3 regions of the Pseudoduganella sp. SL102 genome follow, and region 3 is predicted to be linked to each of the others. Evidence: predicted binding sites of a transcription regulator. Region 3 holds the regulator's gene; each other region holds the start of a gene.

The links. The regulator FNR, encoded in region 3, switches genes on or off when oxygen is low (the NO sensors DNR and NnrR bind a similar motif). The targets are predictions, from matches to a motif close to TTGATNNNNATCAA.
Region 1: the regulator FNR is predicted to act here: its motif matches at 8,084-8,097, upstream of OU994_RS05255 (isocitrate lyase).
Region 2: the regulator FNR is predicted to act here: its motif matches at 2,371-2,384, upstream of oxc (oxalyl-CoA decarboxylase).

What each region holds. Positions count from the first base shown of each region.
Region 1 is NZ_CP115554.1:1,244,989-1,254,574, forward strand. It holds gene OU994_RS05225 (host attachment protein) at 213-722, opposite strand; gene OU994_RS05230 (hypothetical protein) at 1,020-1,454, shown strand; gene OU994_RS05235 (LysR family transcriptional regulator) at 1,473-2,420, opposite strand; gene OU994_RS05240 (2,4'-dihydroxyacetophenone dioxygenase family protein) at 2,558-3,091, shown strand; gene OU994_RS05245 (MFS transporter) at 3,179-4,549, shown strand; gene gdhA (NADP-specific glutamate dehydrogenase) at 4,604-5,947, opposite strand; gene OU994_RS05255 (isocitrate lyase) at 6,328-7,911, opposite strand; gene OU994_RS05260 (SDR family oxidoreductase) at 8,281-9,309, opposite strand; gene OU994_RS05265 (TetR/AcrR family transcriptional regulator) at 9,272-9,586, shown strand, end outside.
Region 2 is NZ_CP115554.1:1,044,159-1,053,744, forward strand. It holds gene OU994_RS04440 (fumarylacetoacetate hydrolase family protein) at 1-231, shown strand, start outside; gene OU994_RS04445 (2-dehydropantoate 2-reductase) at 248-1,264, shown strand; gene OU994_RS04450 (hypothetical protein) at 1,332-1,481, opposite strand; gene OU994_RS04455 (Crp/Fnr family transcriptional regulator) at 1,717-2,325, opposite strand; gene oxc (oxalyl-CoA decarboxylase) at 2,484-4,190, shown strand; gene frc (formyl-CoA transferase) at 4,286-5,536, shown strand; gene OU994_RS04470 (PAS domain-containing protein) at 5,616-6,062, shown strand; gene OU994_RS04475 (class I SAM-dependent methyltransferase) at 6,067-6,912, opposite strand; gene OU994_RS04480 (GntR family transcriptional regulator) at 7,128-7,892, shown strand; gene OU994_RS04485 (fumarate reductase/succinate dehydrogenase flavoprotein subunit) at 7,895-9,586, shown strand, end outside.
Region 3 is NZ_CP115554.1:325,131-334,716, forward strand. It holds gene ccoN (cytochrome-c oxidase, cbb3-type subunit I) at 101-1,516, shown strand; gene ccoO (cytochrome-c oxidase, cbb3-type subunit II) at 1,528-2,154, shown strand; gene OU994_RS01400 (CcoQ/FixQ family Cbb3-type cytochrome c oxidase assembly chaperone) at 2,159-2,335, shown strand; gene ccoP (cytochrome-c oxidase, cbb3-type subunit III) at 2,328-3,254, shown strand; gene ccoG (cytochrome c oxidase accessory protein CcoG) at 3,286-4,671, shown strand; gene OU994_RS01415 (FixH family protein) at 4,682-5,188, shown strand; gene fnr (fumarate/nitrate reduction transcriptional regulator Fnr) at 5,381-6,139, opposite strand; gene OU994_RS01425 (response regulator) at 6,334-9,480, shown strand; gene OU994_RS01430 (hypothetical protein) at 9,477-9,586, opposite strand, start outside.

The DNA.
Region 1 (9,586 bases), 920 kb from region 3:
TGTCATGACTTTCGATAGCCGGATGACATGGCCGGGCAATGCGGGAGGAGCGGTTGGGTAGCGTGCAGTGGCGGGGCTGGTGGGCAGCTTTGCTGCCGGAACGGCGGCGGCCACCGCGGCGCCTGGCGGTTCGGCACGGCCGGGCCAGATGCGCGAGCGCACCGTGGCACCCGGATCGGATGGCGCCCGGTGCGCAGGGAACAACGCCTGTGTTATTCCTGCTTGTCCTTCAGCGCCTGCAGCTGCTCGCGCAGTTGCGGGCCGTTGAAGTGCGTGTAGTCCTTGTTGAACTCGGTCTTGATCAGGTCTTTCAACTGAGGATCGATGACGGTGCGCAGCGTGCCCAGGAACTGTGGCGAGGCGGAAATGACCAGGTGGGCGAACCGGCCTTCCTGGTGTGCCTTGCTCAGGTAGGAGGAAATATCCTTGGCGAACCTGACCGCCTCGGCCTCGTTGGGGGTGACGGCTGGCTGGTACTGCTTGTTCGGCGCGCCGGAATTGGCATTGTGCGCGATGCCGGGCGCCTGGTTGCCGCTGCCGATGTTGTGGCTGCTCTTCGCGGCGGCCGTTGGGCCGGCCTGGTCGGTGACGACATCGGAGATGCTCTGCTTTGCGCCGGGACTGACCATGTCCTCGATTTCCTGCAGAGGTTCGGTCAGCGCGGACTCCTCGAAGATCCTTGCCCGGCCCGCATTGGCCGTGATAATCCAGGTTGGTTTCATGCTATTCCTGTCTCGGTATGTGATCGTGAATAGTATGTTTCGGCGATGAGGCACCGCCGGAAACAAGCGCAGTGCCATGAAGTCCGCATGCCCGCCGCGCGGGCCAGGAACGCCGGCTGCCATCCGCATGCCGGTCATGGCGAGCCCAGTATAGCCCCGGCGCCGGAACCCCGGCGCACCAACGCGGCGGGGCGCAAATCCGCTGAGAAACAGCCGGGCTGGCGGCACGCCAGCCTGCCGTGCGCGCGCCGGCGCGCGACTTGCGCACAATGTGCCGATTCCAGACCACAGGAGGGCATGATGGCAAACGAACAGAAAGACTTGCAGAACCAGGGCGGCCAGGGTGCCGGCAATGCACAGCGCGCCACCAACCAGGATACGCTGGCCGAGCAGGGCGCCCGGCCAGTGCCGGCGCATCCCGCACCGGCGGCGCCGGGCGCGGAAGTGGTGGGCGCCGCCGGCGGCACCGATGCTTCCGCAGCGGCAAAACAGTCCGGGAATTCCGGCCCCGGCGGCAAGGGCTTGCGCGATGATGGCGCCGATACGACCGGCATGCCCGGAACGCCGGGCGGCACGGTGTCCACGGACCGGATGCGCCCGGCCACCGACTCGGCGGTAGCCGGCGGTACAGGGCTTGGCGAGGCCGCCAGTGCCGGCGATACGCGGACTGGCACCGGCACGCCGTCCGGCCATGGCACGTCGCTGGCGGGCGGGGATGGGCGGCAGCCTTGAGGTCGCGCGCGCGGCGGCTCAGCCGGCCGGCCGAACGGCGGGCCGGTGGTCGGCGTGCCGTGTCTCCGGCCGGGCCGCCGCCGTGAACTTTTCCTGCATGTAGTCCAGGAAAGCCCGCACGCGCGGGCTCAGGTGCTTGCGACTTTGCCAGGCCAGGTACAGCGGTTCCTGTCCCGCAGGCTGGAATGCCGCCAGCACTGGTACCAGCAGGCCCGCGGCCAGGTCGTCGTCGACATGGAAGCGGGCCAGGCGGACCAGCCCGAGCCCGTGGCGCGCCAATGCGAGCAGCATGTCGCCCTGGTTTGCGCCGAGGTTGCCTCTGGCCGCGACCGTTCGCGGCGCGCCGTCCTGCATCACCGGCCACAGGTTCCAGTCGGCGCGGTGGCTGAAGTTGATGCAGTTGTGGTGCGCCAGGTCATCCGGCGTTTGTGGCGTGCCATGGCGCGCCAGGTAGGAAGGCGCGGCGCAGATGATCCACGGACTGTCGAGCAGGCGCCGGGCCACCAGCGAGGAATCGGGCAGCGGGCCGCCCTGGATCGACACGTCGATACGCTGCTCGACGAAATCGACCGGCTCGTTCGTCAGGTGAAACTCCACCCGCAGCTTCGGGTACCGCGCCAGGAATTCACCGATCACCGGCACCAGCTGGTGCTTGGCGAAGCTGACCATCGAATGCACCCGCAGCGTGCCGCTGATCGTGCCCGAGCAGGACAGCACGGCGTTTTCGGCGCTGCTCAGCGCCGCGAAGATATCCTGGCCTTCGTCATACAGCACCCGGCCCGCATCGGTCGGCGTCAGCATGCGCGGCGTGCGATGGAACAGCCGCACGGCGAGCCGGTCCTCCAGCCGCGAGACCAGCTTGCTCACCGCCGATGGCGACAGATCAAGGCGGCGCCCTGCCGCTGAAAAGCTGCCTGTCTCGACCGCCGCCAGGAACACTTCCAACTCGCTCAACTGGATCGTCACCGGCTCTCCGCTGCTGTGAATTTTCGTCATAACCCATTGACGATTATCGCATTGCGGGCGTGCCCCCGCGCGCCGCAAGATAGGACACACCGTGCGCCCGACGCACACCTTCCCAGCGCCAAACCAGGAGATCCAGCGTGTCCAAGTCCACCGAACGTACCCACCCGAAAAGCCTTGTCGGCTTCCCCCAGCCGCTGCCCCGTTTCGCCATCGACGACCTTGTCGTGCCGGATGCCGTGCCGGAGGACGAACGCGAATGGGTGCCGCAGGCCCCGGATGTGTGGTTTCGCCCACTGATCCTGAACGTGACGCAGGGCTATTTCGTGAACGTGCTGCGCGTGCGCAAGAGCGGCGTGCTGTCGCGCCACCGGCATGACGGCCCGGTGCACGCCCACGTATTGAAAGGCCGCTGGTATTACCTCGAGCATGACTGGACCGCGACAGAGGGCTCGTATGCCCACGAGATTCCCGGCGAAATCCACACGCTGTACGTGCCGGACGACGTGAGCGAAATGATGACGCTGTTCCATGTGACCGGGGCATACACCTACCTCGACGAGGAAGGCAAGCCGGTCGGCTATGAAGACGTGTTTACCAAGCTCGAAGCGGCGGTGAAGCACTACGAGGCGGTCGGCCTCGGTACCGATTACGTTCGGCGCTTCATCCGGTAGCGGCGCGATCCGGTTCCAACTGCGCTTGCCCGACACAGGAGACACCCGCCGCCCGGCGGGCCCGACAACAATCAAAGGAGCAGCAACATGAGTACCGATACCGGCGGCATCGCCGTTCCCTTCGCGGGCAGCACGGCACAGCCCGATGAAATATCCCGTCAACAGGCCCGCGAACAGGCCACCGTTTACCGGAAGGTCAACCTGCGCCTGATCCCCTTCCTCTTCATTTGCTACGTGGCGGCTTACCTCGACCGCATCAACATCGGCTTCGCGCAACTGCAGATGAAGGCGGACCTGGGTTTCAGCGACGCCGTGTACGGCCTGGGCGCGGGCATCTTCTTTTTTGGCTATGCGCTGTTCGAAGTGCCCAGCAACCTGCTCCTTGAAAAGATCGGCGCGCGCAAGACGCTGTTGCGCATCATGGTGCTGTGGGGCCTTACCTCGGCCGGGATGATGTTCATCACCACGCCGACCCAGCTGTACATCGCGCGTTTCCTGCTCGGCCTGTTTGAAGCGGGATTCTTCCCCGGCATCATCCTGTACTTCACGTACTGGTACCCATCCGGCATGCGCGCCAGGATCATTGCCCTGTTCATGTCCGGCATGGCGGTAGCCGGTATCATCGGCGGGCCGCTGTCGGGGTGGATCATGAATGACATGGCCGGCGTCAACGGCTGGGCCGGCTGGCAGTGGATGTTCCTGCTCGAAGGGTTGCCGGCTGTGTTGCTCGGCGTACTGGCCTGGTTCGTACTGCAGGACCGTCCGCATGACGCCCGCTGGCTGTCGGCACGCGACAAGGAGGTGATCGACAATACGCTCCAGCAAGACCGGCAGGCACTGGGTCCCGCGCACCACGGATCGCTGCGCGACGCCATGCGCGATCCCAAGATCTACATCCTGGCGTTCGCATACTTCACCTTCATCGCCGGCACCTATGTGATCACGTTCTGGCTGCCTGCCATCGTGAAGAGCTTCGGCGTCAGCGATCCACTGCGCATCGGCCTGCTGACGGCGATCCCGTACATCATCGGCGCCATCGGCATGGTCTTGCTGGGCAAAAACTCGGACCGCACCCGTGAGCGGCGCTGGCATGCCGCGGGCGCCGCCTTACTCGGTGGCGCGGGGCTGGTCGTATCCACGCTGCTGCCCGGGAACCTGACGCTGGCGCTGGTCGCCTTGTCGTTCGCGGCGATCGGCATCCTGGCGACGATGCCTCTGTTCTGGGCAATGCCCGCGGCCTATCTGTCCGGACCGGCTGCGGCGGGCGGGATTGCACTGATCAATTCGCTTGGCCTCGTCGGCGGCTTCGTCAGCCCGTTCGTGATCGGCTGGTTCAAGACCGAAACGGGCAGTGTGGATGGCGGCTTGTACTTCGTGGCAGCAATGATGGTGCTGGGCGCACTCGTCCTGCTGGTCGGCATGCCGGCAAAGTCGCTGCGCGAACGGCGCGGAAGCTGAACGGATAAACAAAAACGCCACCCGGAAGTGGCGTTCGTTTTCACTGCGCGACGATCAGATCACGCCTTGCGCCAGCATCGCATCGGCCACCTTCACGAAGCCGGCGATGTTCGCGCCATCCACGTAGCTGACGCTGCCGTCCGGCCGGGCGCCGTACTTCAGGCAGGCCGCGTGGATGCCCTGCATGATCTGCAGCAGGCGGCCATCCACTTCCTCGCGCGGCCAGCTGATGCGCTCGGCGTTCTGGCTCATTTCCAGGCCGGACGTGGCGACACCGCCGGCATTGCTGGCCTTGCCCGGCGCATACAGCACGCCGGCGGCCTCGAAGGCTTTCGCCGCCTCGATGGTGGAGGGCATGTTGGCGCCTTCCGCCACGCACAGTACGCCGTTCCGGATCAGCATGGCGGCATCGTCCGCATCGAGCTCGTTCTGCGTCGCGCAGGGCAGGGCGACGTCCACCGGGATGTGCCATGGCCGGACGCCGGCTTCGAAGCGGCTGCCGGTGCGTTCCGCGTAGTCGCTGACGCGGCCATAGTGATGATTCTTCACCTCCATCAGGATCGCCAGCTTTTCAGGCGTGAAACCATCCTCGTCGATCACGGTGCCGCTCGAATCCGATACGGTGATGACCCTGGCGCCCAGTTCCATCGCCTTTTCCACCGCGTATTGCGCCACGTTGCCCGAGCCGGAGACGCTGACCCGCAAGCCTTCGAAGGAACGGCCGCGCGTTTTCAGCATCTCGTCCGCGAAGTAGACCGTGCCGTAGCCGGTCGCTTCCGGGCGGATCAGCGAGCCGCCGAAGCTCAGGCCCTTGCCGGTAAACACGCAGTCGGCGCGATTGCTGAGCTTTTTCATCATGCCGGCCATGTAGCCGACTTCGCGGCCGCCCACGCCGATGTCGCCGGCGGGAACGTCGGTGTCCGAGCCCACGTGGCGGAACAGTTCGCTCACGAAGGCCTGGCAGAAGCGCATCACCTCACCGGGGCTCTTGCCTTTCGGGTCGAAGTCGGAGCCGCCCTTGCCGCCGCCCATCGGCAGCGTCGTCAGCGCATTCTTGAAGGTCTGCTCGAAGGCCAGGAATTTCAGCACGGACAGGGTGACGGACGGGTGGAAGCGCAGGCCGCCCTTGTACGGGCCGATGGCCATGCTGTGCTGGATGCGGTAGCCGCGATTGACCTGCACCTGGCCATGGTCGTCGACCCAGGAGACGCGGAACATCACGACCCGCTCGGGTTCGACCAGGCGGTCCAGCAAACCCTGCTCGGCATATTTCGGGTGTGCTTCGATGAAGGGCCACAGGCTTTCCATCACTTCGGTAACGGCCTGCAGGAATTCAGGCTGGCCAGGATTGCGGTCGGCGACGTGCTGCAGGAACTGGTGTACGGATGCGTATTTCATGTGAATCCCAAAGAACGAAAGGCGTCGCTGCGGGAGAGACGGCGGAGAGCGGATATGCATCATTCGGGTGCATTGCGCACCAAAGCCGTGCATAGCAAGGCCGATCATAACAAATAAAGATGCTTCGGCAAAAGTGTCACTTGCAAAATTTTAGTGGGCGACGGGCGTCGAATCAGGAATTTGATTGCTTGGAGCGCCGGATGCCAAGGTGGCGCCGGTGCGGGGAGGCGGGAAAAGCGGGACCGCGGCGGACGCGGTAATCAGCTCCCGCTGCGAAGACACGGCAATAAAAAACGCCACCCGAACCGCTGTTCGAGTGGCGTTTTCCCAGGACCGCTGGCTGGCCTGCAAGCTCGTGGCCTGCAAGCCGTTCGGCTCAATCAGAACTGGTTCATCGTGTTGTGCTTGCCTGAGGCCTTCAGCGCAGCTTCGCCGCTGAAATATTCCTTGTGGTCGTCGCCGATGTCCGAACCCGACATGTTCTGGTGCTTGACGCAGGCGATGCCCTGGCGGATTTCCTTGCGCTGGACGCCGGCCACGTAGCCCAGCATGCCCTGCTCGCCGAAGTATTCCTTCGCCAGGTTATCGGTCGACAGTGCGGCCGTATGGTAGGTCGGCAGCGTGATCAGGTGGTGGAAGATACCGGCTTCGCGGGCAGCGTCGGCCTGGAACGTACGGATCTTTTCGTCCGCGGCGATCGCCAGTTCGGTGCCATCGTATTCCACGCTCATCAGTTGCGAACGCTCGTAAGCGGACACATCCTTGCCTGCTTCCTTCATGGCGTCATAGGCTTGCTGGCGGAAGTTCAGGGTCCAGTTGAAGGACGGGCTGTTGTTGTACACCAGCTTGGCGTTGGGGATCACCTTGCGGATTTCCTTCACCATGCCGCCGATCTGGGCGATATGCGGTTTTTCGGTCTCGATCCACAGCAGGTCGGCGCCGTTTTGCAGCGAGGTGATGCAATCGAGTACGCAACGCGCTTCGCCGGTGCCAGGACGGAACTGGAACAGGTTGCTCGGCAAGCGCTTCGGCCGAACCAGCTTGCCATCGCGCTTGATCACGACATCGCCGTTGGCGATCGAATCGACCGTCACTTCGTCCGCATCCAGGAAGGAATTGTACTGGTCGCCCAGGTCGCCCGGTTCGCGGGTGAAGGCGATCTGCTTGGTCAGGCCGGCACCCAGCGAGTCGGTACGCGCAACGATCAGGCCGTCATCCACGCCCAGTTCCAGGAAGGCGTAGCGCACCGCGCGGATCTTGGCGAGGAAGTCTTCATGCGGAACCGTGACCTTGCCATCCTGGTGGCCGCACTGCTTTTCATCGGAAACCTGGTTCTCGATCTGGATGCAGCAGGCACCCGCCTCGATCATCTGCTTGGCCATCAGGTAGGTTGCTTCGGCGTTGCCGAAACCGGCGTCGATGTCGGCGATGATGGGCACCACGTGCGTCACGTGGTTGTCGATCTGGTCCTGGATCGCTTGCCGGGCAGGGCCTTCGGGGGCGGCGTCCAGCTGGCGGAACAGGCCGCCCAGTTCGCGCGCATCGGCCTGGCGCAGGAAAGTGTACAGCTCGCGGATCAGGCCGGCGACGGCGGTCTTTTCATGCATCGACTGGTCAGGCAGCGGACCGAACTCGGAGCGCAAGGCGGCGATCATCCAGCCGGAGAGGTACAAGTAGCGGCGCTCGGTGCTCTGGAAGTGTTTCTTGATCGAGATCATTTTTTGCTGGCCGATGAAGCCGTGCCAGCAGCCCAGCGACTGGGTGTACTTGGAGGAATCGGCGTCGTAGTTCGCCATGTCGGCGCGCATGATCGCGGCCGTGTACCGGGCGATATCGAGGCCGGTCTTGAACCGGTTCTGGGCGCGCATCCGTGCGGCGGACTCGGGGTTGATGGCATTCCATGCGCTGCCTTCCTTGTCCTTGAGGGTGGCGATGGCTTGGATATCGTCTTGGTACTGTGACATGTGAAACTCCCGGTAGAAGTAGTAAGAGTAAGCGGATCGAAAGTCGTGTCGTTGTGCGTTGCGCCGGTTCACAGCCTGCTTTGGAAGGCGGTGAATCAAGCGCGTCTCCATGTACACAGAATAGACCTTCTGGCCGGGTCGCGTCCACTCTTATATAAGACACATGAGTGAATTTATTTCGATCAAAAACAATGGGTTATCGTAAGTTTTTCATGATGCGGCATGAAAAATCAGTAAATGAAATGACCCGGCCGTTTCCCGTCCGGCTGGAATCCACATTGTGAAATGGATTTTCAGCTGCAGGAACCACAGCGTCGCATTCAAGATTTGGGCCAGGTCGATTGGAGCAGGGCGCGTACCGGACTGGCGTCAAAACCAGCCCTGGCCGCGGTACCAGGCAACCGTATCGGCCACGGTGGTTTCGAACGGCCTGAACGCCAGGCCAAGTTCTCGCTCGCTCTTGGCGTGATTAAAATGGGTACGACCGGCTTCCCTGGCCATCAGCCGCACCGTGGCCAGGCTGAGCAGGACAGGCCGGCCGGTGACGCGTGCATAGAGTTCCTGCACTGCCGCCAGGAGGTACAGCATGGGCAAAGGCAGCTCCCGCGTCGGTGTCGCGACATTGGCAACCCTGCCCAGCAAGGGCACCAGCTGCCGCATCGTCATGTGGCGGCCCGCCGCCAGATAACGTTCGCCTCGCTGGCCTCGCAATGCCGCCGCGATATGTGCTTGCGCCACGTCGCGGGCGTCCACCACGGAAAAGCTGCCAGGGACCACGCCCGGCAGCTTGCCGCGCACCACGTCGTTGACGAACTGTCCGGACGAGGTAGGGCCGATGTCGGCCGGCCCCCACATCCACCCGGGCAGCACCAGGCTCGCATGCATGTCCGGATGGGTCGCCAGGAAGTGCAGCACGGCTTGGTCGGCCAATATCTTGCTGCGGTAGTAATCGTCGGCGTCGTCCAGGTCGCGCAGGCATGACTCGTCGACCGATATCCCGGGTTTCCCCTGCAGCACGCCGATGGACGAGGTGTGGACGAAGCGGCGTACCCCGGCGCGGTAGGCCAGCTCGATCAGCGAAGCCGTGCCCTGCACATTGATGCGTTCCAGTTCCTGCCAGTGGCTGCCGCCCTTGTAGTTATCGCGAAAAAAAGCCGCGGTATGAAATACCGCATCGCACCCTTGCAACTGGTGGGCGAAGGCCGCCACATCGGCCATGTCGCCCTCTACCAGGTCAATTCCCGTCAAGCCTGCAAACTGGCGTGTTCCTTTCGGCGCCGAGCGGACCAGGGCCTTGACGGTAACGCCACGCCAGACGAGTTCCCGTACCAGGTTGTTGCCGAGCAGCCCGGTTGCTCCCGTGACGAAAGCGCAGCGCAATGAGGTGTTATCTTGCATATCAATTGATTTTCAAAGTTCAAGTGATATCTACTCTGCGGGATGGCTTTTTAAATGTCAATTGATATCTGGATTTTCTGAAATCCGGATTTCATGTGCTATCTTTACGAGCATGAATGTTTCCCCATCGAGAAAGCGCCTGAGCCGCGCGGAAAACCAGGCGCAAACCCGCACCCGGCTGATCGAAACCGCACAGCAGCTGTTCGTTGCAAATGGTTATGGCGCCACCTCGATTCGCGACATCGCGGAGCAGGCCGGTTTTTCGCAGGGCGCCTTC
Region 2 (9,586 bases), 720 kb from region 3:
ATGCTGGTGGTGCGCACTATCCTGAACGGCGAGGTCCGGCAGGACTACCCCGTCAACGACATGGTGTTTTCCGCGGCCGAGCTGGTCAGCCGCGTGTCGCAGGACATGACTTTGGAACCGGGCGACCTGCTGCTGTGCGGCACGTCGGTCGGCGTGGGCTCGATGCGTCCGGGCAGCACCGTCGTGGTGGAGATCGACGGCATCGGCAGGCTCACCAACCGTTTCGAGTAAACCCAGGGAGCAGATGATGAAGATCGCAGTGATCGGAGCGGGAGCAATCGGTGGGCTGGTGGGGGCGCGGCTGGCGCTGGCGGGCGAGGATGTGACGTTCATCGTGCGCGGCGCGAACCTGGAAGCCCTGCGCAACCGGGGCATCAGGCTGATCGAGGCCGACGGGCAGGTGCGGATCGCCGCGCAGGTGCGCGCCACCGACGACTACGAGGCCGCGGGCCCGCAGGACGTGGTCATCGTGGCGCTGAAGGCGCACCAGGTGGCCGACGTGGCGGGCCGCATCGGCGCGCTGTTCGGGCCGGAAACCGTGGTGGTGACCATGCAGAACGGAATTCCGTTCTGGTACTTCCATCGCCACGGCGGCGAATTCGAAGGGCGACCGGTGCTCAGCGTCGACCCCGGCAACCAGCTCGCGCAGGCCATCCCGCCGGCACGCATCCTCGGCTGCGTCGTCTATCCGGCGGCGGAGCTGGTGTCGCCCGGCGTGATCCGCCACATCGAAGGCAGCCGGTTCCCGCTGGGCGAACTCGATGGCAGCACGAGCGAGCGGGCCGGCAGGGTGGGCGCCTGCTTCGAGCATGCGGGCCTGAAGGCACCGGTGCTGGACAATATCCGCGCCGAGATCTGGCTGAAGCTGTGGGGCAACCTCAGCTTCAACCCCATCAGCGCGCTGGCGCATTCCACGCTGGTGGACATTTGCCAGCACCCGCTGGCGCGCGGCCTGGCCGCGAGCATGATGCGCGAGGCCGAAGCGGTGGCGGCCAAGCTGGGCATCGCCTTCCGTGTCACGCTGGACCGCCGTATCGAGGGCGCGGAGAAGATCGGCAAGCACAAGACGTCGATGCTGCAGGACGTCGAGGCCGGGCGGGGACCGGAGATCGACGCGCTGGTGGGCTCTGTGATCGAGCTGGCGCGCATGACGGGCACGCCGACGCCGCACATCGATTCCGCGTACGCGCTGGTGAAGCTGCTGGAGCAGTCGATGGCCGAGGCGCGCAGCGGCGTGCGGCTGCACAAGGCCGTGGCGGCCTGACGGCCACGCGTCGGACGAAAAAAAACCGGGACAGCGCATCGTCCCGGTTTTCGTGATCCCCCGAGCCTTAGAGGCCCCAGGTATAGGCCGCTTCTTCGCGGTCCTGCTGCTGGTCGCTCAGCTTGTCGCGCCATTCCAGCTGGAAGAACTGGGCGATCAGGCCGGCGAGGGAGAAGTCGTTGTTCTGTTGCTTTGCGGTATCAGTGAGGCCGTTCATTTTGCTGCTCCTTGAATGGTTGAAAGCGTGTATGCCTTTGATTATAAAGGCGGTACACCCCCGGTCCAATTGACGGCAGCCATAACGGTCATTCAATGTGTGAATGACTGTCTATGAAAAAGCGCTCAAAAATCAGGCAAATTTATTTAGCGAGTGTCGGTAGGAAACTGTTGTTTTCGTTCGCTGCCAGAGGTAACCGGACAGTGAGCGCAGGCATGGTTTCGGCGCTGCATGCCTAGATCTTGCCCTGGTGCTTCAGCCGGCTCAGCGTCTCGGGCGACAGGTTCAGGTAGTACGCCAGCTCCTTCTTCGGCAGCCGCTCGAACATGTCCGGGAACTTGCGCATGAAGCGGTGCACGCGGCCGGGCGCATCGAGCAGGTGCAGCGTGATCGTGTGGGCCATGATGCCGCTCATCAGGTTCATCACCTCGTACTCGAACGCCTGCTTCACCGTGCTGTGGCTCTGCAGGAAATCCACCCACTGTGACAGCGGCATGCTGGCCACCCGCGCCTTCGTCATGCACACGATGCTGTACGGCGTCGGCGTCTTCAGGCACCAGGCGGCATAGCTGGTTTCGATGTCGCGCTCGGAGGAGAAGCGCAGGATCATTTCCTTCGCCTCGTGGTTGGTGACCAGCCGCTTGAGGATGCCGTCCAGGATGAAGTACTGCTGCATGTCGTACACGCCCTGGTTGAGGAGCAGGTCGCCCTTCTGGTGATTGGTCACCGTCAGGTATGGCTCCAGGGCGGCCATTTCGCTGTCGCGCATTTCCTTGAGAACGATGTTCTGTTTCAGCTGTGCGCGAATGATGTTGCGTTCGGGGTGATTTGCGATGAGCGTCATGTGCAACCGGCCAACATACACGAGATTGTCATCATGCGGTGAATCTTGACCGCGGTCAATGATTCAAATCAGAGCCGCTGGCTATGATGGTTCCAGGGCGAATCGGCTGGCCAGGTCGCCTGAACCGACGGGCACCCCGAAAATAAATGGAGACAACCATGACCCACAATGTATCGGTAGAAGTCACCGACGGCTTCCACCTGGTGATCGATGCGCTGAAACACAACGACATCGATACGATCTTCGGCCTGGTCGGGATACCGATCACCGATCTCGCCCGCCTGGCCCAGGCCGAGGGCATGCGCTTCATCGGCTTCCGGCACGAGCAGAACGCGGGCAACGCGGCCGCCATCGCCGGCTACATGACGAAGAAGCCGGGCATCTGCCTGACCGTCTCGGCACCTGGCTTCCTGAACGGGCTGACGGCGCTGGCCAACGCCACCACCAACTGCTTCCCGATGATCCTGATCTCCGGTTCCAGCGAACGTGAAATCGTCGACCTGCAGCAGGGCGACTACGAGGAGATGGACCAGCTGAACGTGGCGCGCCCGCACTGCAAGGCGGCGTTCCGCGTGCTGAAGGCCGAGGACATCGGCATCGGCATCGCGCGGGCGATCCGCGCCGCCGTCTCCGGCCGTCCCGGCGGCGTGTACCTCGACCTGCCGGCGCAACTGCTGGCGCAAACGATCGAGGCCGGCCACGCCCAGCGTTCGCTGGTGAAGGTGATCGATGCCGCGCCGCGGCAGCTGCCGGCGCCCGAGTCGGTGGAACGCGCGCTGGCACTGCTGAAGGGCGCGAAGAAGCCGCTGATCCTGCTCGGCAAGGGGGCCGCCTATGCGCAGGCCGATGCCGACATCCGCGCCTTCGTCGAGCGCACCGGCATTCCCTACCTGCCGATGTCGATGGCCAAGGGCCTGCTGCCCGACACGCATGCGCAGTCGGCGTCCGCGGCGCGCTCGTTCGTGCTGGCCGAGGCCGATGTGGTGGTGCTGGTCGGCGCGCGCCTGAACTGGCTGCTGGCGCACGGCAAGGGCAAGACCTGGGGCAAGCCGAAGCAGTTCGTGCAGATCGATATCGCGCCGACGGAAATGGACAGCAACGTGGCGATCGCCGCGCCGCTGGTGGGCGACATCGGTTCCTGCGTGGGGGCGCTGCTGGCGGGGCTCGATGGCGCCGGCATCGACAAGCCGGATGAAGAATGGCTTGGCGCGATCGCCCAGCGCAAGGAACAGAACACGGCGAAGATGGCCGCGCTGCTGGACAAAAATCCGGTACCGATGAATTTCCACAGCGCGCTGCGTTCGATCCGCGACGTGCTGAAGGAATACCCGGACATCAACCTGGTCAACGAAGGCGCCAACACGCTCGACTTCGCGCGCAGCATCATCGACCAGTACCAGCCGCGCAAGCGTTTCGATTCCGGCACCTGGGGCATCATGGGCATCGGCATGGGCTTCGCGATCGGCGCGGCGGTCACCAGCGGCAAGCCGGTGGTGGCGGTGGAAGGCGACAGCGCCTTCGGCTTCTCCGGCATGGAGCTGGAAACGATCTGCCGCTACGAGCTGCCGGTCACCACCATCGTGTTCAACAACAATGGCGTGTACCGCGGCACGGACGTGAACCCGACCGGCGGCAAGGACGTGGCGCCCACCGTGTTCGTCAAGAATGCCCGCTACGACAAGATGATCGAGGCGTTCGGCGGCATCGGCTACCACGCCACCACGCCGGAAGAACTGGCGCGGGCACTCTCGGAGGCGATCGCCGCCGGCAAGCCGGCGCTGATCAACGCCGTCATCGACGAAACGGCAGGCACCGAAAGCGGGCGCCTGACGAACCTGAATCCGCAAAGCGCCGCGAAAAAGTAAATCCACACCCGTGATTTTCCACGACGCCGGCATCACCAATGCCGGCGCGGGGCCCCGCTACGACTGAACAAAGACCTCAACAAGGAGACTGCACCATGAGCAAGCCACTGGAAGGCATCAAGATCATCGACTTCACCCACGTCCAGGCCGGCCCCGCCTGCACCCAGATGCTGGCCTGGTTCGGCGCCGACGTGATCAAGGTGGAGCGGCCGGGCGCGGGCGACGTCACCCGTTCGCAGCTGCGCGACATTCCCGGCGTCGATGCGCTGTACTTCACCATGTTGAACAGTAACAAGCGCTCGCTGACGCTCGACACCAAGATGGCCGAAGGCAAGGAGATCCTGACGAAGCTGATCAAGGAATCCGACGTACTGGTGGAGAATTTCGGCCCCGGCGCGCTGGACCGCATGGGCTTCACGTGGGAGCACATCCGCGAGCTGAATCCCGGCATGATCGTGGCGTCGGTGAAGGGCTTCAGCGACGGCCACCATTACGAAGACCTGAAGGTGTATGAGAATGTGGCGCAATGCGCCGGCGGCGCGGCGTCCACCACCGGTTTCGACGACGGCCCGCCGACGGTGAGCGCCGCCGCGCTGGGCGACAGCAACACCGGCATGCACCTGGCCATCGGCATCCTGACGGCGCTGCGTTCGCGCGATGTCACGGGCCGCGGCCAGAAGGTGGCGGTATCGATGCAGGACAGCGTGCTGAACCTGTGCCGCGTGAAGCTGCGCGACCAGCAGCGCCTGGACCGGGTAGGGTACCTGGAAGAATATCCGCAGTACCCGCACGGTTCCTTCTCCGACGTGGTGCCGCGCGGCGGCAATGCGGGCGGCGGCGGCCAGCCGGGCTGGGTGCTGAAGTGCAAGGGCTGGGAAACCGATCCCAACGCGTATATCTACTTCACGATCCAGGGGCATGCGTGGGCGCCGATCTGCCGCGCCATCGGCAAGGAAGAGTGGATCGACGATCCCGCCTACATGACCGCGCAGGCGCGCCAGGACAAGATCTTCGACATCTTCGGCACCATCGAGGAATGGCTGAAGGACAAGACCAAGTTCGAGGCGGTGGACGTGCTGCGCAAGTTCGACATCCCGTGCTCGCCCGTGCTGTCGATGAAGGAACTGGCCAACGATCCGTCGCTGCGCGCCAGCGGCACCATCGCCGAGGTGGACCACAAGGAGCGCGGCAAGTACCTGACCGTGGGCAGCCCGATCAAGTTCTCGGACCTGAAGGTGGAGATCAAGGGCTCGCCACTGCTGGGCGAACATACCGACGAGATCCTCGAGTCGCTCGGCTACAGCCAGAATCAGATCGCGGCGCTCCACGAACAGCGCGTCGTCTGACCCCGGGTCGGATTTTCCAGGTTCTTCCCGTTCGCGCGCCCATTCATGGTGGGCGCGCATTTTTCATTCAGGAGCTCACATGACCACCGAGATCGACTTCGAACAACTGGTACGCGGCATCGGCGACGGCGTCATCGTCTGCGACGCGGCCGGCGCGATCACGTTCTGGAACGATGCCGCCACGCGCATCTTCGGCTTCACGGCGGGCGACGCGCTCGGCCAGTCGCTGGACCTGATCATTCCCGAACGGCAGCGGCAGCGCCACTGGGATGGCTACCACAAGACGGCGGCCACCGGTGAAACGCGCTACGGCAACGACCTGCTGCGCGTGCCCGCGCTGCACAAGGAAGGCAAGCCGCTGTCGATCGCGTTCACCGTCGCCATGCTGTACGACCCCGCCGGCCAGGTGGCATCGGTCATCGCCGTGGTGCGCGACGATACCGCGCGCTGGAGCGAGGAGCGGGCCCTGAAGGCCCGCGTGCGTGAACTGGAAGCGGCGGCGCGCAGCGAGCCGGTGGCTTCCTGACGGATCACGGCGCCGTGGCGGTCACGTCCCAGCACGCCGCCGTGTAGCGCACCGTGTCGCCGTCGACGAACGGCGCGAAGGCCGCCACGGCCTGCGGCACGATCGCCGCGCGGGCAGCGGCATCGAGCCGCGGCAGTGCGCGCCCCACGGGGCCCATCATCGTCGCGTAGCGGGCCAGGTCGCGCTGCGGGAACGCGCACGGTACGTCGCGCGGCGCGATGCGGATGTCCCGCCAGCCGGCACCGGCGAGAAGGCCGCGCACGCGTTCCTCATCGGCAAACGCGAACTGCCCGGGATCGTCCGGCTTGCGGGGTGGCGGCGCCGGCAGTTGCGCGCCCACCGCATGTTCGGCGGCCGTCATGAACGGATTTTCTTCCGCCGTACGCCACGCGAAGAACCGCAGCGTGCCGCCGCTGCGCGCCGCACGCCGCAGGTTCGCGAACGCGGCGCCGGCATCCTCGAAGAACATCACACCGAAGCGCGACACGAGCGCGTCGAAGCTGGCCGGTGCGAACCCATGCTGCTGGGCATCCGCGCAAACGAAGTCGGCCGGCACGCCCCCGGCAGTGGCCTCCGCCCGCGCCACGGCGATCATCGGCGCCGAGATGTCGATGCCGGTGGCCTGCCCCGTGCGGCGCGCCACCGCGAGCGTGGTGCCGCCGGTGCCGCAGCCCACGTCCAGCACCCGCTGGCCGGTGTCGACACCTTCCACCAGCAGGGTCTCGATACCGCGGAACATCCCGTCGAGCAGTTCGCGCAGGTCGACCCAGGCGTTGCCACCGGTGGTGTTCCACAGTTCCTGTTGAGAAACAGGCTGCAGAACAGGCTGAAAAGCGGGGATTGCATCCATCGTGACCTCCTCCATCCAGTGACCCGTCATCATGCCACGCCGGCGCGGCGCTGCGAGCCGGGCCGCGTATCCGCCGCATATCGATATAACTCCACCGCCTGAGGCGCTTCACGCATTAGCAAAACCGAAACGATTCGTTTTCATGCCCGGCACCCGTCGATACCATCCTTGCATCGTCATCACCTGTCATGACAGGCCAAGCAAGGACACCGCACATGACTCTTTTCCGGGCACTCGAATCCTCCGCCGCACCGCTGTACTCGCAAGTGCGCGAACGCCTGCGCGAGCGGATCGTCGACGGCACCTATGAACCGGAAGCCCGCCTGCCCGCCGAAAGCGAGATCAGCGCGATCTTCTCCGTCAGCCGCATCACGGTGCGCCAGGCGCTGGCCGACCTGCAGCACGAAGGCCTGATCGTCAAGGTGCCCGGCAAGGGAACGTTCGTGGCCCAGCCCAAGCCGAGCCAGGACCTGGCGCGGCTGGAAGGCTTCGGCGAGGCCATGTCGCGCCGCGGCCATACCGTCATCAACAGCGTGCTCAGCCACCTGACGGTGCCGGCCGAAGCCCACGTGGCCAGCCAGCTGCACCTGCCGGCCAGCGCCCGGGTCACGGAAATCCGCCGCGTGCGCCATGTCGACGATGCGCCGGTGTCGTATGAAATCACCTACCTGCCGACCCGCATCGGCGACCGGCTGCGCGGCGAGAACCTGGCCGAACGCGACATCTTCCTGATCCTGGAAACGGACTACGGCCTGTCGCTGTCCCATGCCGACATCCAGATCGGCGCCGTCTCGGCCGACACCGCGCTGGCGAGAGCGCTGGACCTGGCGCCGGGCACCGCGCTGCTGCGCATCGAGCGCCTGACATGGACGGTCGACGGCGAGCCCCTCGATTTCGAATACCTGTACGTGCGCGGCGACGCATTCCAGTACACGCTGCGCCTGCCGCGCCGCACCACGACAACCAACCCTGGGAATTGAATATGGAGACAATCGAACAAACCGTCGACGTGCTCGTCATCGGCGGCGGTACCGCCGGACCGATGGCGGCCGTGAAGGCCAAGGAAGCCAATCCCGCGCTGCGCGTGCTGCTGCTGGAGAAAGCCAACGTCAAGCGCAGCGGCGCCATCTCGATGGGCATGGATGGCCTGAACAACGCCGTCGTGCCGGGCTTCGCCACGCCCGAGCAGTACGTCAAGGAGATCACGGTCGCCAACGACGGGATCGTCAACCAGAAAACCGTGATGGCCTACGCGCGGAACAGCTACGCCATGATCGAGGAGCTGGACCGCTGGGGCGTGCGTTTCGAGAAGGATGAAACGGGCGACTATGCGATGCGCAAGGTGCACCACATGGGCACCTACGTGCTGCCGATGCCGGAAGGGCACGACATCAAGAAGGTGCTGTACCGCCGCCTGAAGCGCACCCGCGTGGAAATCACCAACCGGCTGGTGGCCACGCGCCTGCTGCTGGCGGAAGACGGCAGCATCGCCGGCGCCATGGCGTTCGACTGCCGCACGGCGGACTTCCACGTGATCCGCGCGAAGTCCGTCGTGCTGGCCACGGGCGCGGCGGGCAGGCTGGGGTTGCCGGCATCGGGTTACCTGTTCGGCACCTATGAAAACCCGACCAATGCGGGCGATGGCTACAGCATGGCGTACCACGCCGGCGCGGAACTGTCGGGTATCGAGTGCTTCCAGATCAATCCGCTCATCAAGGATTACAACGGCCCGTCGTGCGCCTACGTCACCGGCCCGTTCGGCGGCCATACCACCAATGCGAAGGAAGAGCGCTTCATCGAATGCGATTACTGGAGCGGCCAGATGATGCAGGAGTTCTATAACGAACTTCAAGGCGGCAACGGGCCCGTGTTCCTCAAGCTGAACCACCTGGCCGAGGAAACCATCCAGACCATCGAGACGATCCTGCACACCAACGAACGCCCGAGCCGCGGCCGCTTCCACGAAGGCCGCGGCACCGATTACCGCCAGCAGATGGTGGAGATGCACATTTCCGAGATCGGCCTGTGCAGCGGCCATTCCGCTTCCGGCGTTTGGGTCGACGAACATGCCCGCACCACCGTGGCCGGCCTGCATGCCGCCGGCGACCTGGCCTGCGTGCCGCACAACTACATGCTGGGGGCCTTCGTGTACGGCAAGCTGGCCGGCGAGAGCGCCGCCGCGTACTGCGCTGCGCACGAGCTGCCGGCGGTCGATGCCGCACAGGTGGAGGCGGAACGCCAGCGCGTGTGGGCACCGCTGCACCGCGAGGATGGCCTGCCGCCGAACCAGGTGGAGTACAAGCTGCGGCGCATGGTCAACGACTACCTGCAGCCGCCGAAGGTCACGAAGAAGATGGAGATCGGCCTGCAGCGCTTCGACATGATCCGGCAGGACCTCGACCGCATGCAGGCGCGCAATCCCCATGAACTGATGCGTGCCATGGAAGTGCATGCGATCCGCGACTGCGCCGAGATGGCGGCGCGCGCCTCGCTGTACCGCACCGAAAGCCGCTGGGGCCTGTACCACAACCGCGTGGACTACCCCCAGCGCAACGACCAGGACTGGTTCGTGCACGTGCAGCTGCAAAAGCAGGGTGGCGAAATGGTGTGCTTCAAGCGCGCCATCGAACCGTACATCGTGCCGCTGGAAGACCAGGAAAAAACCGCTTATCAA
Region 3 (9,586 bases):
GGGTGAAGTAATGCACTTGGCCAATTTTGACTTAGGTCAAAGTTTTTGAACATCCCGCTGCGTAATCTGTGACGCATATCAAGAAATCGGGGGTGTTCAAGTGGAACAGAACTACAACTACAAGGTCGTGAAGCAGTTCGCGATCGCGACGGTGCTGTGGGGCGTCGTCGGCATGCTGGTCGGCGTGGTCATCGCCGCGCAGCTGGCCTGGCCGGCGCTCAATTTCGATGTGCCGTGGCTGACGTATGGCCGCCTGCGCCCGCTGCACACGAATGGCGTGATCTTCGCGTTCGGCATCTCGGGCCTGTTCGCCACCTCGTACTACGTGGTCCAGCGCACCTGCCAGGTGCGGCTGTTCTCGGACAGGCTGGCCGCCTTCACGTTCTGGGGCTGGCAGGCCGTGATCGTGTCCGCCGTGATCACGCTGCCGATGGGCCTCACGCGCGGCAAGGAATATGCCGAACTCGAATGGCCCATCGCCATCCTCATCGCGGTGGTTTGGATCGCCTACGCCGTGGTCTTCTTCGGCACCATCGTGAAGCGCAAGGTCAAGCACATCTACGTGGCGAACTGGTTCTTCGGCGGCTACATCCTGGCCGTCACGCTGCTGCACGTGGTGAACGGCATGGTGATGCCGGCCACGCTGACGAAATCGTATTCGATGTACACCGGCGTGCAGGATGCGATGATCCAGTGGTGGTACGGCCATAACGCGGTGGGCTTCATCCTCACCGCCGGCTACCTGGGCATGGTGTACTACTTCATCCCGAAGCAGGCCGGGCGCCCGGTGTACTCGTACCGGCTGTCGATCGTGCACTTCTGGGCACTGATCTTCACCTACATGTGGGCCGGCCCGCACCACCTGCACTACACGGCGCTGCCCGACTGGACGCAGTCGCTGGGCATGGTGTTCTCGCTGATCCTGCTGGCGCCTTCGTGGGGCGGCATGATCAACGGGATCATGACCCTGTCCGGCGCCTGGCACAAGCTGCGCACCGACCCGATCCTGAAGTTCATGATCGTCTCGCTGTCGTTCTACGGCATGGCCACCTTCGAGGGGCCGATGATGTCGATCAAGACCATCAACTCGCTGTCCCACTACACCGACTGGGGCATCGCCCACGTGCACGGCGGCGCGCTGGGCTGGGTGGGCTTCATCACGATGGGCTCGATCTACTACCTGCTGCCGCGCCTGGCCGGTCGGACGAAGATGTACAGCACCAGCCTGGTGGACGTGCACTTCTGGGTAGCCACCATCGGCGTGGTGCTGTACATCGCCGCGATGTGGATCGCCGGCGTGATGCAGGGCCTGATGTGGCGCGCCGTGAACCCGGACGGCACGCTCACCTATACCTTCGTCGAAAGCGTGAAAGCCACCTATCCGTACTACGTGGTGCGTTTCGCCGGCGGCACGCTGTACCTGGCCGGCATGGCGATCATGGCCTGGAACACGTGGATGACGCTGCGCGGCCGCGACGTGCCGGTGGCCGCCATCCCGCAACTGAAAGCCGCCTGAGGAAGAACAACATGACATCTTCAACGAAATTCTCCCACGAGTGGATCGAAAAGAATCCCTGGCTGCTGATCGCGCTGGTGACACTGGTGGTATCGGTCGGCGGCGCCGTCGAGATCGTACCGCTGTTCTTCCAGAAATCGACCACCGAACCGGTGGCCGGCCTCACGCACTATTCGCCGCTGCGCCTGGCGGGCCGCGACATCTACGTGCGCGAAGGCTGCTATGCCTGCCATTCGCAGATGGTGCGCCCGTTCCGCGCCGAGACCGAACGCTATGGCCACTACTCGGTAGCCGGCGAGTTCGTGTTCGACCGCCCATTCCAGTGGGGCTCGAAGCGCACCGGCCCCGACCTGGCCCGGGTGGGCACCCGCTACAGCGACGAATGGCACCGCACCCACCTGCGCAACCCGCGCGACGTGGTGCCGGAATCGAACATGCCCGGCTATCCATGGCTGGCCGAAACAAGGCTGGTCCCGCAGGACATCGTGCCGAAGCTGCGCGCGCTGCAGCGCCTGGGCGACGGCTACACGGAGGCCGAAATCGCGGCCGCGCCCGCCGAACTGGCGGACAAGACGGAAGAAGACGCGCTGATCGCCTACCTGCAGGGCCTCGGCACGCTGATCAAATCAAGGAATTGACGCCATGAGCATCGAACACATTTTCGACAGCGCCAGCAGCGTGATGACGGTGGTCTCGTTCATCACCTTCGCCGGCATCTGCGCGTGGGCCTGGTCCACCCGCAAGCAAGCCGATTTCGCGCAGGCCGCGCAGTTACCGTTCATGGAAGAAGTGCGGCACGAGGAGAAGCGCGATGTCTGATTTCACCAGCGAATTCTGGAACCTGTACATCGCCGTGCTGACGGTGCTGGGTATCCTGGGCTGCGGCGTGCTGCTGTTCACGCAGTCCGTGCACAAGGTGTCCGCCGCGGATGCGGCCGCGGGCAAGGGGGTCGGAACGACAGGCCACGTCTGGGACGACGACCTGACGGAACTGAACACGCCGATGCCGCGCTGGTGGATGTGGCTGTTCTACCTGACGATCGTGTTCGGCGCCGCCTACCTGTTCCTGTACCCCGGCCTGGGCACCTACGCCGGCAAGCTGGGATGGCGCTCGGCCGGCCAGTACCAGCAGGAACTGGCGAAAGCCGACGAGGCCTATGGCCCGCTGTTCGACAAGTACCGCCGGCAAGACCTGAAGGCGGTGGCGGCCGACCCGCAGGCGCGCGCGATGGGCGAGCGGCTGTTCCTCACCTACTGCGCGCAGTGCCACGGCTCGGATGCGCGCGGCAACAAGGGCTTTCCGAACCTGGCGGACAGGGACTGGCTGCACGGCGGCACGCCCGAGGCGATCAAGCAGACCATCATGCAGGGCCGCCATGGCGTGATGCCGCCGATGGGCGCGGCCATCGGCTCCGACAAGGATGTCGAGAACGTCGCGCATTATGTGCTGAGCCTTTCCGGCAGCAACGCGGCCGATCCGATCAAGAGCGTGTTCGGCAAGGGCAAATTCACCGCCTGCCTGGCCTGCCATGGCGCCGGCGGCACCGGCAACCAGGCCCTCGGCGCGCCGAACCTGGCCGACAAGACATGGCTGTACGGCGGCAGCGCCGACACGATCATGGAAACCATCCGCAAGGGCCGCGACAACACCATGCCGGCCTTCGGCGACTTCCTCGGCGAAGGCAAGGTGCATGTGCTGTCGGCCTACGTGTGGGGCCTGTCCAACGACACGAGATGAAACAAGCCAGATGAATCGGAGTGAGACAGCCATGAACGCCCCCGTGCCGGAACAGGTGATCCGGATGTATGAAAAGCGCCAGCCGATCCATCCGCGCGAAACGGATGGCCGCTATGCGCGCCTGCGCTGGCTGTGCCTGTGGCTCACGCAACTGGCCTACTACGGCACGCCGTGGCTCGCATGGAACGACCGCCAGGCCGTGCTGTTCGACCTGGGCACGCGCAAGTTCTACCTGTTCGGCCTGGTGCTGTGGCCGCAGGATTTCATCTACCTCGCGGCGCTGTTGATCATCTGCGCCTGGGGACTGTTCCTGGTGACGGCGGTGGCGGGACGCGTGTGGTGCGGCTTCGCCTGCCCGCAGACGGTCTATACCTCGATCTTCCTGTGGATCGAGCGCGGGATCGAAGGGTCGCGCGCCGCCCGCATCGCGCTGGACCGGCAAGGCCCGTCCGCCCGCAAGTTCGGCAAGCGCATCGCCAAGCACCTCGCCTGGGGCGCCGTGGCGCTGTGGACCGGCTTCACCTTCGTCGGCTACTTCACCCCGGTGCGCGAACTGGGCACCGGAATCGCCACGCTGGCGCTGGGGCCGTGGGAATGGTTCTGGGTGCTGTTCTATGGTTTCGCCACCTATGGCAACGCGGGCTGGCTGCGCGAGCAGGTGTGCAAGTACATGTGCCCGTACGCCCGCTTCCAGAGCGCGATGTTCGACCGCGACACGCTGATCATCACCTACGACACGGGGCGCGGTGAACCGCGCAGCAAGAAGGCCACGGGCGGCGCCTGCATCGATTGCACGATGTGCGTGCAGGTCTGCCCGGCCGGCATCGACATCCGCAACGGCCTGCAGTACGAATGCATCGGCTGCGCCGCCTGCGTGGACGCGTGTAACAACGTAATGGACAAGGTCGGCCAGCCGCGCGGCCTGATTCGCTACAGCACCGACCGGGCCATGACCGCGATCCTGACGCCGGCACAGATCCGCCAGCGGGCACTGCGCCCGCGCGTGCTCGCGTACGGCGCGGCGCTGCTGGCCATCACGCTGGCGGTCGGCTTCGCGCTGGCCACCCGCACGCCGCTGAAGATGGACGTGATCCGCGACCGCGGTTCGATGGGGCGCGAAGTGGATGGCGGCGCGATCGAGAACGTGTACCGGCTGCAGATCATGAACACCTCGGAGCAGCCGCACCGCTACCGGATCGCTGCCGACGGATTGCCCGGCCTGGCGCTGGCGACGGACGACGTGGTGGCACTGGCCGGCACCGAAACGCGTGCCGTGCCGGTGCGGGTGCGCGCGCCAGGGGAGGCACTGCGGGGCGCGGGCAAGACCGGCTCGCACTCGATCACATTCACGCTGACGGCGCTGGACGATGCGCGCCTGGCCGTCGAAGAACCCGCGGTCTTCATCGTGCCGCGCTGAGGAGATGACCATGCAACCGATGACGATGTCCGCCACGCCCTGGTACCGCGAGCGCTGGCCTTGGCTCCTGATGGCTGGCCCGGCCGCCGTGCTGGTGGCCGGCTTCTATACGGGCTGGCTGGCCTTCGCGCAGCAGGACGCGCTGGTGGTGGGCGACTACTACAAGCGGGGCAAGGCGATCAACCAGGATTTGCGGCGCGACCGCACTGCCGCCGCGCTGCATGCCGCCGCCGCCCTGCGCTACGATGCCGCGCACGGGGTATTGCACGGCCGGCTATCGGCCAGCGCGCCGCTGCCCGGTCCCTTGCAGCTGCACCTGGCGCATGCCACCCAGCCGGAAAAGGACTTGCGGCTGCTGGTGCGGCCCGATGCCGGCGGCAGCTTCGCCGTGCCGTTGCCGCTGCTCGAACGCAGCCGCTGGACCGTGCTGGTGGAAGACGAACGGCGCACCTGGCGCCTGGAGGGGCAGTGGCAGTGGCCGGTGGAGCGGGAGGTGACGGTGGCAGCTTTGCAATGAAGCAGGCGCCGCTGCTGCATCAAGCTGCAACCGTTGGCCGGCGGACACCAGTGTCAGATACCAATGCCGCTAAGTTAAGCGTTACCCGACACATGAAAGCGCATGCATTCACCCCAAAGGCGAAGGACTGGGGTCAGACCCGCCGGGTCTGACCCCGGCATTTGCACTTGGGGTGGGCTTATCTAAGCGGCATCACGCGCAGGTCTCGGTCCCCGCCGTGATCGCCTTCAACCGCGGCAGGTCGAGCACCTTGACCTCCCGGTTCGCCACCATCAGCAAACCCTGCTTCTTGAACTTGTTCAACAGCCGGCTGATACTCTCGATCGTCAGCCCCAGGTAGTTGCCGATATCCTCGCGCGACATGCGCAGCTGGAATTCGGTGCTCGAGTAGCCGCGCGCCTCGTAGCGCGAAGCCAGGTTGACGAGGAAGGCGGCGAAGCGCTGGGTTGCCTGCATATTGCCCAGCAATAGCATCACGCTTTGCTCGCGCGTGATTTCCTGGCTCATCATGCGGTGGAAATGGCGCAGCAGCGTGGGCATGTCCACCAGCAGCTGTTCCAGGCTGGCGAAGGGGATCTCGCAGACCTCGCTGTCTTCCAGCGCCAGCGCGCTGCAATAGTGCCTGTCGGTGCTGATGGCGTCCATGCCCAGCAGTTCGCCGCCCATCTGGAAACCCGTCACCTGTTCTTCGCCGTTGGCGTTGATCTGGTAAGTCTTGAAATGGCCGAGCCGGATCGCGTACAGGTTCGTAAACGGCTCGCCGATACGGAACAGGTTCTCGCCCTTCTGCACCTTGCGGCGGCGCCCGATGATCTTGTCCAGCTTGTCCATGTCGCCCATGTCCAGCCCCATCGGCAGGCACAGCTGGTGCATGCTGCAGGTCGAGCAGCGTGCCTTGAGGATCTCGATCGTGGCGCCGGGCAGGGTCAGGGATGGCAGCTCATGCATCATTGTCGGGTCCGATGTCATCGTCCATTGTCGGTTGACCTCCAGTGTACTTGATCCCGCCCCGATCCCGCCTCGATCCCGGCTTGATCCCGCTGTCCGGGCAACCGCGCAACTTGCAGCTTGCGTGCCCTTCCGCACAGTGCGCCAGCGGGGAAGCGGCGCATAGTGTCCCGACAACATCGGGGCGGGGGGAGACAATGCGTCCGCTTGGTATCAAGGCGAAAGTCGCGCTGGCGACGACCGTCACGTGCATCGTGATGATCGCGCTGGTCACCGTGCTGCAGGCCCGGCGCATGCAGGAGGATTTCACGCGCGTGCTGTTTGCCCAGCAGGATGCGCTGATCGCGCGCACCGCGCTCGAGGTGGATGAAAAGATGACGCTGCTGCGCGACATCGTTGCCGAATCGGCACGCTGGCAGCCCGGCGACATCTGTGCCGACCCGCCCGCGCTGCGCGCCCACTACGACTACCGCGCCGTCCTTCGCCTGTTCGATGACATCATCGTCGTCAGCCCGGCCGGCACGATCGTGGCCGACATCCCCGCGCTGCCGGGCCGCCCCGGCGTCAGCGTCACGGACCGCGCGTACTTCCAGCGGGTCATGCAGGAAAAGGCGCCCCTGATCGCCGAACCGGTGATCGGCAGGGCGAACCGGCAACCTGTCGTGCAGATGGTCGCCCCCGTGCTCAGCGAGGACGGCGAGGTGGCCTGCGTGCTGATCGGCGTGCTGCGCCTGTACAAGAACAACCTGCTGGGCCACCTGCGCACGGCCAAGGTGGGCCGCACCGGTTATTACTACATCGTCACCGGCTACGAACCATCGGTCTACGTGGTGCACCCCGACCCGGCCCGCCTGCTGAAGCCACGCGGCCAGGAAGGCTATGCCGCCACCGTGCTGGCGATCCGCGGCGGGTTCGAAGGCACCACGATCAGCACCGATGGCCGCGGCGTGCGCGCGCTGCTCAGCTACAAGCGCCTGAAGACGGTACCGTGGATCCTGATCGCCAACCTGCCTGCCGAGGAAGCGTTCGAGCCGTTCGACGACCTGCTGGTGCGGCTTGCGCTATGGGGCACGCTGGCCTCGCTCGTCACCGCGGCCGTCATCACCTGGATCACGCTGCGGCTGATGTCGCCGCTGATGCGGCTGCGCGATGCGATCGGCACCTTGCGCGGCACGCCGGGGCACTTCGCCCCGCTGCCGGTCACGTCGCGCGACGAGATCGGCGAGCTGACCGGGGCGTTCAACGACCTGATGCGCGAACGCGAGGCGGCCGATGCCCACGCCCGCGACCTGATGGAGGAGCTGGAAACCCGCGCCGCCGAGCTGGAACGGGCGCGCGACCGGGCCGAGGCGGCCAACCGCGCCAAGAGCGATTTCGTGGCCAACATGAGCCATGAGATCCGCACGCCGATGAATGCGGTGCTGGGCATGGCGCAACTGCTGCAGAACACCGACCTGGCGCCGCAGCAGCGCAAGTACCTGCACATGATCCGCACCGCCGGCGATTCGCTGCTGGGCATCCTGAACGACGTGCTGGATTTTTCCAAGATCGAGGCGCAGCGGATGGAACTGTCGCCCGTCGAATTCGACCTGGACGAATCGATGAGCACCTTGGCGACGACGATGACGATGAACGCCGGCGACAAGGAACTGGAGCTGGCCATCGTGGTCGACCCCGAGGTGCCGCGGCTGCTGCGGGGCGATGCGCTGCGGCTGCAGCAGGTACTGGTGAACCTGGCCGGCAACGCGATCAAGTTCACCGCGCACGGCGAGGTCGTGGTCGAGGTGAGCCTGGTGGAGCACGGCGGCGGGGAGGCCGGCGCGGTGCTGGGCTTCGAAGTGCGCGACACGGGCATGGGCATGAACCCGGAACAGCTGTCGCACCTGTTCCAGGCGTTTACACAGGCCGATGAAAGCATCACGCGCCGCTTCGGCGGCACCGGACTGGGACTGGCGATCACGCGCCGGCTGATCGAACTGATGGGCGGGGAAATCCATGTCGAAAGCGAACCGGGCAAGGGCAGCCGCTTCTGGTTCACGCTGCCATTCGGCGTGCTGCCGCGGCCGGAAGCACCGCGCAAGCCGGCCGCCGGCCATCTCGCCGTGCTGGTGGCGGACGACAATGCCACCAGCCGCAACCTGATCGGCCGCCTGATCCGCACCTGGGGGTGGGAAGCGGACCTGGTCGATTCCGGCAGTGCCGCGCTGGCGATGTTCACGTTCCGCATGCGCACCGGCCGGCCATACGACGTGGTGCTGGCCGACTGGCACATGAGCGGCCCGGACGGGAATGCCCCCGCCGCGGCGATCCGGCGCGAGGCCGACGGGCACCGGCAGCCGATCGTGGTGATGCTCAATGCCTTCGCGCGCGAGCGCCTGGAACAGATTTCAAGAAGCGCGGAAGCCGATGCGGTACTGGTCAAGCCGATCACCAGTTCCACGCTGTTCGACGCGCTGCACCAGGCCCTGGCGGCAAAGGGCGGCGGCGGCGAACTGGTGTCCGCCAACGCCCAGGGCCATGCGAACCGCCTGCAAGGCGTGCACTTCCTGCTGGTGGAAGACAATCCGCTGAACCAGGCCGTGGCGCGCGGCATCCTGGAACATGCCGGCGCCACGCTGGACGTGGCCGGCGACGGCCAGCAAGCCCTGGATGTGCTGCGCATCGACGCGCAGCGCTACGACATCGTGCTGATGGACATGCAGATGCCCGTGCTGGACGGCTTTTCGGCGACCGCCGCGATCCGCTCGGAACTGGCCCTGCGCCTGCCGGTGATCGCAATGACGGCCGGCGTGCTGGCCTCCGAGCGGGAACGCTGCATGGCGGCCGGTATCACCGACTTCATTGCCAAGCCGGTCGTCGTCGACGAGATGATGATGGTGATCGAGCGGCACCTGCCGGCGCGGCGCAGGCAGGCCGAAGCGCCACCGCCGGCGGCCAAGGCGGCTGGCCCGCTGGAGCCAGCCGCGGCGCAAGGGGGCGAACCCGTGTTCAGCATGGACAGCCTGGGGCGCGTGATGGGCCGCGATCCGAAAGGCCGGGCGCTGATGCGCAGGATGGTGGAAAGCGCCCTGGAAGGCGGCATGACGCCGGCCGACGAAGCGGACCGCGCGCTCGCGGCCGGGGACGTACAGGCGGCGGCGAATACCTTCCATGCGCTGCGCGGCGCCATCGGGGTGCTGGGGGCGAAGCGCCTGATCCGGGCCACGATGGATGCGGAACTGGCGATCGCCGAATTGCCCGCCAGCGAACTGGCGCCGCATTTCGCGGCAGTCCGCCATGAACTGGCGCTCGTGCTGGCAGCGGGCCGGGCGTGGCTCGACCAGGCGGAGATGGCGGGGAGCTAGGCGCTGGTGTACCTGCGCCGCGCCGCGCTAGCGGTTGCGATGGTTGACAGCGCGCCGGCCGCCAGGCCGATGGCGAAAGCGCCGTACACCATCGCCAGGGAACGCT